One region of the Sphingobacterium sp. GQ94 genome, then DNA from elsewhere that is predicted to be linked to it. Evidence: riboswitches for the same ligand, from Rfam matches in the RefSeq annotation. Region 1 holds a riboswitch; each other region holds the start of a gene.
The links. A riboswitch is a leader RNA that binds a small molecule or an ion and turns the genes downstream of it on or off. The one in region 1 is predicted to bind S-adenosylmethionine.
Positions count from the first base shown of each region.

Region 2: it holds a riboswitch for S-adenosylmethionine, as region 1 does, so the genes downstream of both, AC6CHH_RS08230 (O-acetylhomoserine aminocarboxypropyltransferase/cysteine synthase family protein) here and AC6CHH_RS12355 (methylenetetrahydrofolate reductase) in region 1, are expected to answer to the same signal.
Region 3: it holds a riboswitch for S-adenosylmethionine, as region 1 does, so the genes downstream of both, AC6CHH_RS13550 (5-oxoprolinase) here and AC6CHH_RS12355 (methylenetetrahydrofolate reductase) in region 1, are expected to answer to the same signal.

Region 1 covers NZ_JCAXEC010000013.1:64,609-66,880, forward strand. Annotated here, with positions in the region: gene AC6CHH_RS12345 (30S ribosomal protein S16) at 1-34, shown strand, start outside; gene rimM (ribosome maturation factor RimM) at 158-688, shown strand; SAM riboswitch class I at 797-895, shown strand; gene AC6CHH_RS12355 (methylenetetrahydrofolate reductase) at 943-1,899, shown strand.
Region 2 covers NZ_JCAXEC010000007.1:6,573-8,844, reverse strand. Annotated here, with positions in the region: gene AC6CHH_RS08230 (O-acetylhomoserine aminocarboxypropyltransferase/cysteine synthase family protein) at 1-1,168, opposite strand, end outside; SAM riboswitch class I at 1,410-1,523, opposite strand; gene AC6CHH_RS08225 (hypothetical protein) at 1,699-2,127, opposite strand; gene dapA (4-hydroxy-tetrahydrodipicolinate synthase) at 2,188-2,272, opposite strand, start outside.
Region 3 covers NZ_JCAXEC010000016.1:22,288-24,559, reverse strand. Annotated here, with positions in the region: gene AC6CHH_RS13555 (DUF2891 domain-containing protein) at 1-1,034, shown strand, start outside; gene AC6CHH_RS13550 (5-oxoprolinase) at 1,038-1,298, opposite strand; SAM-I-IV-variant riboswitch at 1,359-1,454, opposite strand; gene rpoN (RNA polymerase factor sigma-54) at 1,488-2,272, opposite strand, start outside.

The DNA.
Region 1 (2,272 bases):
GGCAACTGAAAACACTGAAGAAACTGAAGGATAATCTTCTTTCATAAAGTATTCAAAATGGCCGGTTCAGTTAAATGAATCGGCTTTTTTATTTCTTTGCATGTCGGTAGGAGCTGTGTGGATTGAATTGATTATTTTTGTTAATTAAGTAATAAAGATGACTACAGAACAAAGTTTTTACATAGGATACATCAGTAAAACACGAGGACTTAAGGGAGAACTTCAGCTCTTTTTTGAATTTGAAGATTACGCTGCTTTAGATTTTGATGTTGTATTCCTTGAAGTGAATAAGAAGTTGGTTCCTTATTTTGTTGAACAGCTAAAGCTGCACAATAACAGTACAGCATATGTAAACTTTGAGGATGTTGACCATATCGATAAAGCTCAGAGTTTGGTTCGAAAGAAAGTATATCTGCCCAATGATAAAATGCCTGAGCGGGACCCGGATGATTTTCGCTACACGGATTTGGTTGGGTATACGGCCCTAGATGAAAAAAAAGGAGAACTTGGGGAAATCATAGCTGTTCAAGAAATGCCTCAGCAGTTCATCGCTACAGTTATGATCAATGACCAACAGGTTCTTTTTCCGTTAAATGAGGATTTAATCCTCGGGATTGATCCTGAGGAAAAAATCATTGTATTAACATTGCCTGAGGGATTAATTGATGTGTATTTAACTATCGATTAGTATTTTTTGCAAGCTGTTTTTGGCCTTTAGAACACTGTTTTTGAGGCAATCTTTACCTTTTTTATTAATTCATTTTGAGTTTAAGCTTAGTTTAACGATATTAGCCCTCGCTTATAGAGAAAGGCAGAGGGAATAGACCCGCTGAAGCCTTAGCAACCTGACCCAGTTCAAGGTGCTACATTCTACCCCGTATGGGAAAGATAAGCTTAAAAACCGGTATCCACTGTGTTTTCTCTAAGGCCTAATCTTGTTTTATGAAAATTGTAGATCACATTAAAAACGCAAAGGGAAAAACCTTGTATTCTTTTGAATTATTACCACCGGCTAAAGGGCAAGGAATTCAAAGTATTTTCCAATCCATGGATGAGTTAATGGAATTTAATCCACCATTTATTGATGTGACCTATCATCGGGAGGATTACCTCTATAAACAACATGCCAGCGGTTTATTGGAACGAGTATCCTATCGCAAACGTCCGGGAACGGTAGCTATTTGCGCAGCGATTATGAGTAAATATAAGGTGGATGCGGTTCCTCATTTAATTTGTGGAGGTTTTACGAAGGAAGAGACTGAAAATGCGTTGATTGACTTAAACTTTTTAGGAATTGATAATGTATTGGTTCTTCGAGGAGACGCTCGAAAAGGCGATGCGGATTTTATCCCCACTCAGGGTGGCCATGCTTACGCAACCGAACTTCTGGAGCAGGTTGTTGATATGAATAAAGGACAGTATTTGCACGAAGATATCACCATATCTGAAAAAACGAATTTTTGTATTGGTGTCGCTGGCTATCCCGAGAAACATTTTGAAGCTCCAAACTTCAATACTGACTTTAAGTGGCTTAAGAAAAAAGTAGAAATGGGCGCGGAGTTTATCGTTACTCAGATGTTTTTTAATGTGGAAAAATATAAAGAGTTTGTGAATAAATGCCGTGAGAACGATATTCATGTACCTATTATTCCTGGTTTGAAACCGCTTACCTCTAAAAATCAACTTATTACTCTGCCCCGCATATTTCATCTGGACATTCCGGAAGATTTAAGTGATGCCGTCGCTGGCTGTAAGACGAATGCGGATGTACGTCAGGTAGGGGAAGAATGGCTTGTGAATCAATGCAAGGAATTGATCGAATTTGGCGCTCCTGTTTTACATTTTTACACCATGAGTAATCCTGGACCGACCAAGAAAATTGTACAAAAATTGGTTTAATTAAGCGTTCTGCTAGACCAACTAACGAAAAGGCAAGATACATATCTTGCCTTTTTTTAATTAAATTTATTTCTTAATACGCTTACAATAACTTTTTTTTTCCTATTGGTTTATTTTGTAAAAAAATGACCTGTCAAGCGTTATTAACAGCCAAAATCGGTTAACTAAAATGGAACTTGTTTCCTAATAATTGCCAAGCCCCTTTCCGAGTAATTGTTTATTTTTTTACGCATTATCTTAAATAAAGCCCTTCAATGTATCTATGAAAAATGCGGCAAATCTAGGACTTACATTTTAAATTATTGTTACAATATGATTAATTGCACCCGTTTATTTGTAACATTAGCGGTGATAAAAGTTAAAAAATAATTTT
Region 2 (2,272 bases), on a different contig from region 1:
CAGCGGGGTGTATGATTAAAGTTTTTGAATCACCCACATTCGCCAAATGGCTAATTAATTCCAAAGAATCGATAAATTCATTTGCTTTGTTTACACCTCCCTTGATTGTGAACGACAAAACTGCACCATATCCATTTTTTAGATATTTCTGCGCGTTTTGATGACAAGGGTGATTTTTTAAACCTGGATAACTTACATGTTCAACTTGTGCGTGTGAATCTAGCCATTGGGCGATTTCTAAAGTGTTATCAACATGTCTTTGAACACGGAGTGATAAAGTTTCTAAACCTTGTACCAATAAAAAAGAATTAAATGGAGATAGGGCAGGACCAAAATCTCTTAAACCCTCCACTCGGGCACGAATAGCAAATTGAATGTTCCCAAATGGGCCATTTACTCCGAAAACATCAGAAAATACTAAACCATGATAACCCTCAGATGGTTCGGAGAATTGTTTAAATTTTCCATTACCCCAGTTATAATTCCCTCCATCAATAATTACCCCACCAATACTAGTGCCATGTCCACCTATCCATTTGGTCGCAGATTCCACGACAACATTAGCGCCATGTTCCAATGGTTTAAACAAATATCCGCCAGCTCCAAAAGTATTATCGACAATTAAAGGAAGGTCATGTTTTTTGGCCACTGCTGCAATACGTTCAAAATCTGGAATTTGGTAACTTGGATTACCTATTGTCTCGGCATAAATCGCTTTTGTGTTTTCATCAATTAATTCCTCAATCTTATCCACCTCTAGATCACCGGCAAATCGTGCTTCGATTCCTAACCGTTTGAAAGAGACTTTAAATTGATTATACGAACCTCCGTATAGATTCGCGCTCGTGATAAAGTTATCTCCTGATTCTAGTATATTGGTTATTGCTAGAAATTGAGCAGCTTGACCTGAAGCTACAGCTACAGCAGCAACACCACCTTCTAACGCTGCAATACGTTTCTCGAAAACATCCGTAGTAGGATTCATTATTCGAGTGTAGATGTTTCCGAATTCTTTTAAAGCAAACAAATTTGCTCCGTGCTCCGCATTTTCAAATACAAATGATGTGGTTTGATATATAGGTAAGGCTCTGGAACCAGTTGCCGGATCTACTACCTGGCCAGCGTGAACTTGTAATGTTTCGAATTTTAGATTTTTATTATCAGCCATTTTTTTAGATTTTTAAATTATAAATTATGTAATTACCCTTTCATTTTTCTTTTATTGATTGTCATAAAAACTGTACGTCTTACGTTCATTTTTTTATTATAAATAAGCAGTACAATAATGACTAATGCATTAACTGAAAAATTTCAGTGCAGAAAATTAAGATACGATTTGTAATGTTGTTAGGTTTCCCAACAATACATGATAAATTAGAGCTTGCAAAATTTGATGTCATAGTCTATTTCATTTATATGCTCCTTAGCAATATTGCTTTGGACAGGATTTGGCACCTTTTCAATCCATATTGAAGGTTGCCAGTGGGTCATAGAGCCAGTCTCTCGCCACTTCTTTATAAATCAAGACCACTCAATGAGGAGGTTTTGATTAGTGCACTATTCTCATAGCACGTTGCAAATATAATGTTAGGATTTTATATTTGCAATTTTTTTTGAATATTCAAAGTCAAAAAAAACTTTTGATTTTAAATTATTTTAAAACTTTGAATATATAAGGTGTACAAATTGTTTTCTTATCTAAAAGGAAGTTGTTTTTTCCTCTCTCATTTGAATAATCTTATCGACAACATATCTGGTATTTCCTCTCCAAGGAAGAACTCCATGATATTCTTTATAATGTAAGTCAAATATTTTACCACTATTTAATTCCAATATGTGAAAAACGGAATCATTTTGGATTGAAAATTCAAATTCATTGCTAGAGAGGCCTGTGCCACTTTTTGGGCTTCTAATGCCTTCTTGAATCAATTTACCTTCAAAGGTTTTAAATAAATTACCTTTTTTAACAGCATAATTTAAGACTCCTGATTTTACACCCTCACCAAAAACAAAATAGTAATTGAAATACACAAATCCTGCAAAGGCCAAGAATACAATCAACAATAGCCAACTGATAACTTTTTTGAATACTGATCGATTTGAGGATGAAAGTTTTGATGTTTCCATGATTTTTGGATTAATAATTTTCAAGTACTTAAACAAATAAGATACCTAAAAATATAAAAATTATCCTAACAACAATATTTCTTTTTCTATTTCTAATTTTGTTTTCGCGGAAATTTGAACCAAAGGTAGTCGAACAAAATCTTGA
Region 3 (2,272 bases), on a different contig from region 1:
AAAACTTTGTTAAAGAGAACATTGTATTGACTTCAACATTGGCTAAACAAATTTTTGCACTTCCAACGCACTGTTTGGAAATAGAATACCCAAATAAATTAGGCCAGGTTTTAGGGAGTAGTGATGACTTAAAGAGACCAAAAGATCTTAGACCATTGTTTTATGGCTGTTTTGATTGGCATTCTTCTGTTCACGGTTACTGGTCAATCATAAAACTCATGAAACAATTTCCTGAGCTTGACATAGACGGAAAAGTTAGAGCGATATTAAATGAGCATATCACAAGCGAAAATGTTGCTATTGAACAGGCTTTTTTTGAAGATAAGAACAACTTAGGCTTTGAGAGAACCTATGGCTGGGCTTGGTTATTTAAATTGCAACAAGAGCTTCATGTATGGGAAGACCAAGATGCAAAACGATGGGAGGCAACATTGCAGCCATTGGTTAATCTACTCGTAGAACGTTATAAAGAATACCTTCCTAAACTGGTTTACCCCATTAGGTCTGGTCAGCATGATAATACTGCATTTAGTCTGACACTCTCATTGGATTATGCAAACCAGGTAGCTGACCAATCATTCATTGACGCTATTCACGAAAATTCCCTGCGGTTTTTTGAAGCGGATAGTAATTGCAATTTGGCTTATGAACCAAGCGGATATGATTTTTTATCCCCTTGCTTAGAGGAGGCCTTATTGATGAGTAGGATTATGAACAAGTCTGATTATATGGTTTGGTTAAAAGGATTTATGCCGAATCTTTTTGATGAAAATTTTACATTGGATCCGGCGATAGTGAAAGATAGGGCAGATGGTAAATTGGTTCACCTAGATGGTTTAAATTATAGTCGATCTGCTTGTCTTTGGGGTATATCCTCAATTGACCCTGCTTTAGACCATTTAAAAAACATTGCTAATGCACATTTTAAATATTCTATAGGGAACCTGAATCAACAAGATGATTACATGGGAACTCACTGGTTAGGCACCTTCTCGCTATATGCTTTGTCTGTTAATGAGGCAAATTATCGTTAAGTATTAACATAAAGGAATGAGCTTATTTTCCTCAAGCTTTACAGGAACCTGATGAATCTGGGTGAATCCATCTTCGGTTGATAAAATTGCCGAAAGATCTACACCGCGTTTAGAGAGTGTACTAATCAATGCTGTCCGAAATATTGATTTATTTGAACCCCAATTTGAATTAACGAGTTCATTGTTTAAGATAACGAGCTCATTATTGGAATACTTAAGGAATTTCTCAAGTAAATGTTGTTGTAGATGATTTTTGTTTGACATACAATGAATGTTTAAGTGTTTAATCATTATTGCACTCAGATTGGGGTGATTTAACCGTATAAAAACGTTTTATTTTGGTATGAGACCCGTATTGATTTACCACCGCGGTGACGTCACTCGGTTGGTATTGCTCTTAAGCAATTCTGAATACTCTACAAAACTAGTAGATTAAAATTAAAAATCCAAATTTTACAATTCTTTTCGCAACCTCGCTACCGGAATATTCATAGCTTCCCTATATTTTGCTACGGTTCTTCTTGCGATGGAGTAGCCCTTTTCTTTTAGAATATCAGTCAGTTTTTCATCTGCTAGGGGTTTCCTTTTATCTTCATTGTTAATGCATTCTTCTAATATTTTCTTTACCTCTTTATTAGATACCTCTTCTCCTGATTCGGTTTGAATTGCTTCAGAGAAAAAAGACTTTAGCAAAAAAGTCCCAAATTCTGTTTGTACATATTTTGAATTAGCAACCCTAGATACGGTGGAAATGTCCATCTCGATTTTGTCTGCAATATCTTTAAGTATCATAGGTCTTAACATTCTGTCATCTCCGGTAAGGAAATAATCGTATTGATACTCCATTATTGCATTCATGGTTTTTAAAAGTGTTTGCTGGCGTTGTTTGATTGCGTCAATAAACCATTTTGCTGAATCAAGTTTTTGTTTGACAAATTGAACGGCCTCACGCATTTTTTTGTCGTTTTTTTCCGTTTTTTCATAATGCTCGAACATTTCTTGATAAGATCTAGAAACTCTTAATTCGGGTGCATTCCGCCCATTTAAAGTTAGATGAAGAACGCTGTCATTATTGCTGATATGGAAATCAGGAATGATATGTAATTGTTTTCCTGCAGTTGCTCCTGAATCCCCTGGTTTTGGGTTTAACTTTAAAATTTCATTGACAATTTCCTTTAGCTCCTCAGAGGAGACTCCAAGCTGTTTTTCGATCTTGTCATAATGTTTTTTCGTGAACT